Regions from separate parts of the Chryseobacterium subflavum genome, predicted to be linked through region 2. Evidence: riboswitches for the same ligand, from Rfam matches in the RefSeq annotation. Region 2 holds a riboswitch; each other region holds the start of a gene.

Region 1 (3,284 bases), on a different contig from region 2:
TTCATAAGTTACTACAGGCAAAGTATTATCGCTATCAGTACTACAGGAAATATTGAAAAGTAGTACTACAGCAAATAAAAGTTGTAAAAGTCTAGTTATTTTCATGTTATTTTTTATTAAAAATTTATCGTTGCGGAAATACTGTAATTACGTTTTGGCATCGGATAATAAGACACCGTTTCATAAACAGTATTGGTTAAATTATTGATTTTAAAACCTAAGACATATTTTTTTAAGATCGTTGCTGATACACCCGTGTTCATGACGAAATAAGAATCTATAGCATCTTCTCTTTTTTCATCTGTTGTAGTGTATGTAAGACCATTAAAAACTCCCTGAACATAAAGTTTTAGGAAAGAATACTGATAATCAAAATTTCCAAAAACCTTATGGAGAGGGACATACATCATTTGCTTTTTAGTTTCCTGATTGATGGATTTTGCAAGTGTATATCCTATATTAAATCTAAAATGGTGTTCTTTAAGCTGTTTATCAAAAGTAATCTGTGATTCTAAACCATAAGACTTCACTTTATTGATATTAACTGGGGACCAATATCCGTAAGCTGTCGGCAACCACACTATATTATCCGATATATAAAGATAATACGGACTTAATGCAAGTTTAATATTACCCCATTTAAACTCATGGTCCATATCCATCTGGTAAGACCTTTCCGGTTTTAGGTTTGGATTTCCTCCGGGATTCCAATACAGATCATTGAATGTTGGAAATCTGAAATTTCTGGATACATTTACTCCAAGATTATACCATTGTACCGGACTCCATTTTCCCGAGAATGAGTAAAGCAATGGCGAACTTATATTCTCTACAAAATCCTTTTTAACACCAGCTTCAAAACGCAGATCTTTCGTCGGAAAATATCGTATTAACCCCGCTAAAGAGCCTACATTTCTACTTACATTACCAATTCCTTCAGTTTTTACACCTTGGAGATCAGGCTGATACCCCTCACCTTTGTTTACCTGGAATTCGGTGATGATGTTGACATTAAGTTCAGGTACGATGAAATAATTAAAATCATTTTTAAAGATATAATTTTTCCCTGTTGAACCACTGGTCTTCGGAGCATTGTAATTGCCAAAATATTGGAAATTTTCTTCTGTGTAAGCAGCTTTTAAGCTATTTGAAAATTTATTTTTAGTAATATCCCAGGAAAGTAAGCTTCTGGTGCTTTGTGTCTCGTATTTTGTACGGTTGCCATTCTCTACAAAAATCGGATAATTCTGTGTCGAGTCAAAAAACTGACTTTGCCATGAGATCGTCTGATGTCTCGCAATTTTATAGGAGATTCCAACATTAAAGGTACTGTTAAAGTATTTGCCGTTTCTATTAATATAGTTTTTTTCTTCGACTTTATAATCATTCTGACTGATCGAATGATTTCCTGAGACTTTAAAACTCAGCTTTTCATTGCTGTAGGAGGCCGTTCCGAAATTATTAAAAGTACCAAATGATCCACCCTCAGAATACAGGGAGGCTTTAAAACTTTTATTGAAACCCAGATTATTATTGAGATGTATACTCCCGCCGATTGCACCACTCCCGTATATTACACTTCCGCCACCGGCTTTCACTCCGATCTCATCATATCCGAAAAGAGGAATATTATTAATGTCTCCCTGACCAAGAAATATCGAATTGATATTGATTCCATTCCAAACAAAGGCTGTCTGTGGAGCAGAGGTTCCTCTGAACGAAGGCGAAGAAACTGCACCTCGTCCGTTTTCCTTGATATAAATACTGGATTGGAAACGTAAAAGTTCTGAAAGATTCGTGGAATTCTTTTCAGCATCCTGAGGAGTAATTGGAGTAACCTTATGAAAAAGTTTTACCTTGTTCATCTGGTTGTCAAAAATATAAACGGTATCGATTGCTTTCTCTTGTCCCAGACAAAGAAAATAAGCAGATAACGATAAAAGCAGTACTAAGGTTTTTTTCATACTATTTTACTTTTCCACCGAAAGCAATATATTTTTGATATTATCATTTTGGCAGGTCTCCTGACTTTCGCATTTCTATACCTTCCCGTTTTCACAGTGGTTTCTTATAGAAATTTTAATTGCGATCTACAGTTGCGGGGACAGTCTGGGATTTTCACCCAATTCCCTATTATTTCAATAGCTTGAAAACCAAAATTTTTGCAAAGATAAGTTTTTAAAAAGAAATCTCAGTCGTATCTGTTAATTTGTAATCAAAACAATGGTCTGCAGAAAAAATAACGATTCCCAGAACCTCAGAATTGAGAGTTTCACGATTACAAGAACGTCGAGTCAAAGTAAAATGGCAATAGATCTTTAATCGAATTTACCTTAACGATTTCGTCATTCATACTGGAAAAATAAAGATCAATATTTTCTTTTTGTTTTGTTTCGTATTCAATAAGACTTTGTCTGCAGGCGCCACACGGGGGAATCGGTGGTGTTTTTTCAGAAGATTCTTTAGGGCCTCCTACGATAAAAATCTTTTTGATCTTTTCCTCAGGGAAATTTGCACCTATCCAGAATAGAGCTGTTCTTTCAGCACAAAGTCCGGATGGAAAAGCTGCATTTTCCTGATTGTTACCGGAAAATATTTCTCCGTTTTCAAGTAATACGGAGCACCCGACCAAAAATTGGGAATAAGGGGCATAAGCATTTTCGCGGGCTTGTTTTGCTCTTTCGAAAAGTTTTTTTTCTATATCGTTCAGTTCAGAGCTATTTTTAAAATATTCGTAGCCGATCTGTATATCTTTTTTCATATATTTATTGGAGCCTAAAAAGGGGAGGTAAAATTAGTTCTTTTTAATCACGTGGGCAACCCGGGATTATTTCCTCTTCATTAGTAAAATTCAAAAATTAATAGACAATGTTATATACTCCGATACAATTCAGAAATATTAAACTCTCTAACCGATGGGTTATGTCACCTATGTGTATGTATTCAAGTGAAAACGGAATGGCTAATGACTTTCATTTCGTACATTACGGAAGCAGATCACAAGGTGGTACCGGACTGATAATGATTGAAGCAACGGGTGTTGAACCCCGGGGAAGGATCACTAATAAATGTATGGGAATATGGAATGACGAACAGGCTGAAAAACTTCAGCAGATTGTCAACTTTGTCCACTCCAATTCTGAGAGTAAAATCGGAATCCAGCTGGCACATGCCGGAAGAAAAGGCTCTACCTGGAATAATATTCAAATTCCAGTGGAAGAGGGGTGGGAAACCCTGGCACCTAGCCCGATTCCTTATCATCCTACAGAAAGAATTCCACACGC
Region 2 (3,284 bases):
TCCGGGTACCCAGCTTAAGGAATGTGGAATATACAGCACCTTATATGCATGACGGGAGATTCTATACCCTGGATGCTGTTCTTAATTTTTACTCGGATAATGTAGAGGACAATCCTAACCTTGATCCGCTGCTTAAACAAAACGGACATATCGGACTCACGATGAACAATGCGGAGAAGCAGTCCATTATTGCTTTCCTGAAAACTCTATCTGATAAAGACTTTGTTACCAACCCAAAATTCTCAGAATAAATTTTAATCAAACATGAAAAACATTTTTTTAATAGTATTGGGTTTATTTTTATGCCAAATAGCCTATGCAGAACCCATAAGAGACAGTTTGTATATTCCTGAAAATAGCTTTAACCCCAGCAAATTTTTTGATGATGATTGTGATGCTTGTGGCTGTGCTGCAGGAAATGGATCATCAGGATTTGAGTCTTTGCTTAATCCTCAATTTATAGGAATAAAATATTTTGCACAGCATTATAAAGCCAAAGAAAACCTTTTTGTGAATGATCTCACCCAGGATCAGTACTTCAATACCATCCAGTTATGGGGAAAAGTTCCCATTACGAAAAAGCTGAGTGCTTACGTGAGTCTCCCTTTTCAGTTTCATGAAAAAAAAACAATGCAGGGAGACATCAGAATTAATGGAATAGGGGATCTGAATGTAATGGGTATTTATCAGCTGATCAATTCTAAAGATGCATCTCACCAATTAAATGGAGGATTAGGAATAAAAGTTCCGTTAGGAAGATTTGATGAAAAAGGAATTACGGGAGTGAATCCGAGTTTCCAATTGGGAACAGGAAGCTGGGATTATCAGATGGTTGTGAATTATAAATACCAAAAGAACAAAGTTGCGGTAATTGTTAATACGGATTATACTGTTAAAGGTGAAAATAAGAAGTATTATCAGTTTGGAAACCAATGGAACTATGCAGCTACCGGATTTTATCAGCTTTATGCGGACAAAAAAATGATCTTTTCCGGGAAAGCCGGATTACAGGGAGAAGTATATGATAGGAATAAGCAATTTGATGAAGCCTTACCGGATACTGCCGGAAGTGCTTTATATGGAAAATTAGGCTTTGAACTTTCCTATAGTAAATGGAGCCTGGGTAGTGAACTGATGCTTCCTGCCTATTCAAACCTAGCGGGTGGAAACATTGAAGCTAAATCCAGATTCAGTGTGTTTATTAACTTTGGGATATAAAAATCAAATGAACATTCCGTTACTCATGTAACGGAATGTTTGTTTTTATTCTGTTGAAAATCATTTTATTAAGTATAATATTGTTTCTAAGAAGAATTTTCTATCTTTGCCGGAATCTGGTGAGCTGTAAAAGGCTTTTAAAAGGGAATCCGGTGTAAATCCGGAACAGACCCGCTGCTGTAAACTCTAAACCAAAATTTTTGATGTATATATCCACTGTTTTTAATGGGAAGGATTTCAAAAATGGAGTAAGTCAGAAGACCTGCCAGAAGATTTAAGTTTGATGCTTTCGTGGAATAAAGCTAAGGACAACAATGCTTCTGTGCAGCTATGGCTGTACAATGTTATTGCTGCTTTCTTATATCCATTAGTGTCAAGATTATTCTCAATGAGCTAATGGAACCGAAATTTACTTTTACAACTAAAAAAATAATTATCACAATCCTTGTGCTAATTAACCAGCTTTATTTTTCTCAGTCAAGAGATAGTATAAAGGAAAAAGGGATCCTTCCGGTTACCATTTATAAAAAAGATTTTAAAGAAATTCTTCCCGCTCAAACTCTTTCAGGAGAACAGCTGGAAAGGTTGAACAGCCAGTCCGTAGCCGATGCATTACGCTATTTTTCGGGAGTACAGATCAAGGATTACGGTGGAATTGGCGGATTGAAAACGGTTAATATCCGAAGCATGGGTAGCCAGCATGTCGGTGTTTTCTATGATGGGATTCAATTGGGAAACGCACAAAACGGGGTCATCGATCTGGGAAAGTTTTCGCTGGATGATATCGGAGAAATTTCATTATACAACGGACAGAAAAGTGAGATCTTTCAGCCTGCAAAAGATTTTGGATCTTCCGGCTCAATTTATCTCCAACCCAAGACTCCTTATTTTTCCGGAAATAAAAAAACGAATCTTGTACTTAGAATAAAAAACAGTTCAATCGATCTTTTCAACCCGTCATTTCGATTGGAGCAAAAGCTTTCAGATAAAATTTCCGCAAGTTTCAGCTCCGAATTTATACAGAGTGACGGACAATATAAATACAAATACCAGAAAAAACACCCCGATGGTACTATAGCCAATGATACAATTGCAACAAGATATGATTCTTATATTACTGCCAAAAGATTTGAGACCAGCCTGCAGGGAAATCTGAATAATGGAGACTGGAATGTCCGGGGCTACGGATATATTTCAGATCGTGGGATTCCCTCAGCAATTGTGAATAATGGTTTTGATCCGAAAGGACAAAAATTACTTGATAGAAATTATTTTGTTCAGGCTCACCTAAGGAAAAAAATATTTCCAAAATTTGAGACTCAGCTCAAAGCTAAATTTGCCTACGACTATACCCGGTATATGGATACGGTAAATGTAGCTGAAACGGCTTTAAAAACGGATAATACATATATCCAGAGAGAATTATATTTATCATCTTCCAATATTTACTCAATTACACCAAACTGGGATGTTAGTGCTAATGTTGATTTCCAGTATAATAATCTGGATTCCGATCTTAAGCTTTTCTCATTTCCCACGCGTTATACCTCATTGGTTGCTTTTGCAACCACTTACCAATGGAACCGGTTTAAGTTTCTTGGAAGTGTTTTAGGCACTTTTATTCGGGAGAATGTTGAACGTAATTCCAAGTCGCCGGATAAGAGTGAATGGACACCCTCTGCATTTTTGAGTTACCAGCCACTGGCCTTTAAGAATTTAACAGTGAGAGCATTTTATAAAAGGATTTTTAGAATGCCGACTTTCAATGACCTGTACTATACCATGATCGGGAATGTTTTTCTTAAACCTGAATTTACCAATCAATATGACGTAGGTTTTACTTATCAGAAGACTTATAACCATCAGGTTCTGAAAAGTATTTACTTCAAGGCAGACGGGTATTATAACAAAGTGGAAAATAAGATCATTGCAGTGCCCACAACCAATCTTTTCAGATGGATGATGACGAATCTTGGAGATGTTCATATCATAGGATCAGATGTGAATATACAGGCTGAGCTGGACCTTGGGAAAGTAATATTGAAACCATTGTTGAGCTATACCTA
Region 3 (3,284 bases), on a different contig from region 2:
CAACCTGCATCAGAAAGGCAATGAATTTGAGCCAAAGGCACTACATGCTACTCCCGGTTCTGCAGATCTGTGCTTTATTGCCACAACAGATGTACATGATATTTTAAAAGAACTTAAAGAAAAAAACATCGAAATCATCGAGGGTATTGTTATCAGAACCGGAGCAACAGGCAAAATAAGGTCCGTCTACTTCCGGGATCCTGATCAGAACCTGATTGAAGTGAGTAATTATATTTAAAATCTTCTTGAGCATGTCCCCAGATAAAAACGCCTTGGCTAAAATCCTTAGTAATTTCGAACAGGAAGAATTACCCAACAAAACCTTGCTAACGGAAGAAGGTAAGATGGCGCGTAAATTTTACTATCTCAAAAAAGGAGTTGCCAGAGGTTGGCTTAATAATGACGGTAAGGAAATTACATTTCAATTTTTGTTTGAAGGAAACTTTATTTCGTCGTGGGAAAGTCTGTTTTATAATTCTCCAAGTATTTATAATATCGAAACGATAGAACCCTGTACTGTATATAGCACTTCTATTGAGGATTTCAGACAAATAATTGAAAATAATCCGGACAGCAAGGAACTTTATTACAGCTATCTACAGGAACGCTTACTTAAATATCAGAAGCTCTTTATTTCCCGTATAAAAGATTCTGCAGAGGAAAGATATAATGAGCTTATAAAGCAATCCCCCGAGATTTTCCGCCGGGTTCCTCAGTATTATATTGCATCTTATCTTGGTATCACTTCTGTATCATTAAGCAGGATCAGAGGAAAAAAAATCTAGTAAGAGATCTGCTCTATATAGTAACTCCATGGTTATTCTTCACTTCTGCCATTACAAAAGTACTGTGTGTGCTTCCTATCGAGTCGACGGAACCTAATTTATTAAATACAAAATCCTGGTAGTGTTTCATATCGCGTACCTGAACTTTGAGAAGGAAATCAAAATCGCCTGAAATATTATAGCATTCCGCCACTTCGTCTATCAGTGTAATTTCCTGTACAAACTCATTTCCCACAGACCTGTCGTGGATCTTTAATTTAACCTGACAGAAAACTGTAAAACCACGATTCAGTTTCTCGGCTTCCAGGACAGCCGCATAATGTTTGATATAACCCTCCTGCTCCAACCTTTTAACACGCTCAAAAACAGGAGATGGAGAAAGGTTAATTTCCTTTGCCAATTCTTTAACGGTCAATTTTGCATTTTTTTGAAGGATTCTTAACAATTGAAGGTCTTTATCGTCTAGTCTTTCCACAGGATAATATTCTTTTTTCGATTTATATTTCCAAATTTACAGAATAAATAACTTACAAATTCAATTTAAACAAAACAATATACTTAATTTTTGCATTTAAGCCAATTAAACATCTTAAATTAATACCTTTACACCCTATTTTGTTCTTTAACATACTTCATCAAACGGAAAAGGTTTTACTTAAGGTAGATTAATAGGGAATCGTGTGAAAATCACGAGCTGTCGCGCAACTGTAAGTAACACAACAGAGGTTTTTGTCCCTGAATATCCACTGCCACAAGCGGGAAGGATGACAAAAACTGTTACAAGTCAGGAGACCTGCCTGTCCCGAATTGACAATGCTTTCGCGGTCTGAAGCTTTTGGTCATACAGATGATACTTTTGAACGTATTGGATTGGGTTTTAACTCAGAATTTATTTGAGTTTAAACGTAATGTTTTTTATGAAAATTAATTTCAGGTTACCTAACAATCTACTCTTCACTGGGAAAATTACGTCTATATTGTATCTTCTCTATTGCTAAAAACTATTTCCCGATTGCGTTATGAAGCATTATAAGAACTTTTAAAACCAAAATTTAATTAAAAGTTTAAAGAAAATGCAAACACACATCCTTGGCTATCCGCGAATCGGTAGCAACAGAGAACTTAAAAAAGCCTGCGAACTATATTGGGCAGGTAAAACATCGTTACAGGAACTTTTAGAGGCAGGAAAAAAGATCAGAAAGCAAAACTGGGAACTACAACAAGAAGCCGGAATTGATCTGATTCCATCCAATGACTTTTCTTTTTATGATCAGGTATTGGACATGACATTGTCTGTTGGAGCTATTCCTTCCCGTTATCAGGATATTACACCAAATGAGCTAGATCTTTACTTTGCTATGGCCAGAGGTTATCAGAAAGAAGGGCACGATATTACAGCCATGGAAATGACAAAATGGTTTGATACCAATTATCATTATATCGTTCCAGAATTCCAAAAAGATCAGCAATTCAAATTATTCTCCCATAAAATCGTTAATGAGTTTATTGAAGCGAAGGAAGCAGGAATTCATACAAAGCCTGTTATCCTTGGATTGGTAACCTATTTATTATTAGGAAAAGAAAAAGAAGAAGGTTTTGATAAATTGGATTTAGCACAAAATCTGCTTCCGGTTTACGTTGAGATCTTAAAAGAGCTTGAAAACAACGGAGCAGAATGGATTCAGCTGGATGAGCCGTTTTTAGCACTAGACCTTGATCAGAAAGCAAAAGAAGTTTACCAGAACATTTATGCTGAAATTGCCAAACAGTTTCCGAACCTTAAATTTATTGTGACCACCTATTTTGATGGGTTAAAAGATAACCTTTCATTGGCCACTACTCTACCTGTTGATGCACTACACATTGATCTGGTAAGAGCCCCGGAACAATTGGATGAGGTCATCAATGCAATTCCTGAAACATTAATCCTCTCATTAGGAGTCGTAGACGGAAGAAATATCTGGAAAAACGATTTCAATCAGTCTCTGGTTTTCATCAAAAAAGCTATTGCAGCATTAGGTTCTGAAAGAGTTTTCATTGCACCGTCATGTTCATTACTTCATTCTCCTTTCGATCTTGACCTGGAGAAAAATGAAAATATACTATCTCCGGAGATCAAACAATGGATGGCTTTCGCCAGGCAAAAAGTTTATGAAATTGTTACCTTAAAAAAATTAGCTTCAGAAAACCCGGATTACAATACTTTACAGGAATTAGCTGAAAATAAAAAAGCTATTGAAAACCGAAAAGTTTCAACACTAATTCACAATCAGGATGTGAAAAACCGTGTTACCGTAACTACAGAAAGTGACGCACAGAGAAACAGTCCTTTTAATGTGAGAAAAGAAGCACAGCAGAACGCATTGGAGCTTCCTTTATTTCCAACAACAACAATTGGGTCCTTTCCTCAAACCAAAGAAGTAAGAAGCTGGAGAGCTCAATTCAAGAAAGGAGATCTTACCGCCCAGAAATATGATCAGCTGCTTAAAGAAGAAACAC

The links. A riboswitch is a leader RNA that binds a small molecule or an ion and turns the genes downstream of it on or off. The one in region 2 is predicted to bind cobalamin.
Region 1: another riboswitch for cobalamin. It lies ahead of AC0INN_RS14725 (TonB-dependent receptor plug domain-containing protein); the one in region 2 lies ahead of AC0INN_RS12860 (TonB-dependent receptor plug domain-containing protein).
Region 3: another riboswitch for cobalamin. It lies ahead of metE (5-methyltetrahydropteroyltriglutamate--homocysteine S-methyltransferase); the one in region 2 lies ahead of AC0INN_RS12860 (TonB-dependent receptor plug domain-containing protein).

Annotation. Positions count from the first base shown of each region.
Region 1 covers NZ_JBVTMR010000003.1:273,660-276,943, reverse strand. Annotated here, with positions in the region: gene AC0INN_RS14730 (DUF5074 domain-containing protein) at 1-105, opposite strand, end outside; gene AC0INN_RS14725 (TonB-dependent receptor plug domain-containing protein) at 117-1,964, opposite strand; cobalamin riboswitch at 1,998-2,173, opposite strand; gene AC0INN_RS14720 (cytidine deaminase) at 2,279-2,761, opposite strand; gene namA (NADPH dehydrogenase NamA) at 2,869-3,284, shown strand, end outside.
Region 2 covers NZ_JBVTMR010000002.1:786,965-790,248, forward strand. Annotated here, with positions in the region: gene AC0INN_RS12850 (cytochrome-c peroxidase) at 1-251, shown strand, start outside; gene AC0INN_RS12855 (transporter) at 265-1,218, shown strand; cobalamin riboswitch at 1,319-1,502, shown strand; gene AC0INN_RS12860 (TonB-dependent receptor plug domain-containing protein) at 1,615-3,284, shown strand, end outside.
Region 3 covers NZ_JBVTMR010000001.1:1,755,263-1,758,546, forward strand. Annotated here, with positions in the region: gene AC0INN_RS07730 (VOC family protein) at 1-238, shown strand, start outside; gene AC0INN_RS07735 (Crp/Fnr family transcriptional regulator) at 252-785, shown strand; gene AC0INN_RS07740 (Lrp/AsnC family transcriptional regulator) at 799-1,260, opposite strand; cobalamin riboswitch at 1,415-1,600, shown strand; gene metE (5-methyltetrahydropteroyltriglutamate--homocysteine S-methyltransferase) at 1,859-3,284, shown strand, end outside.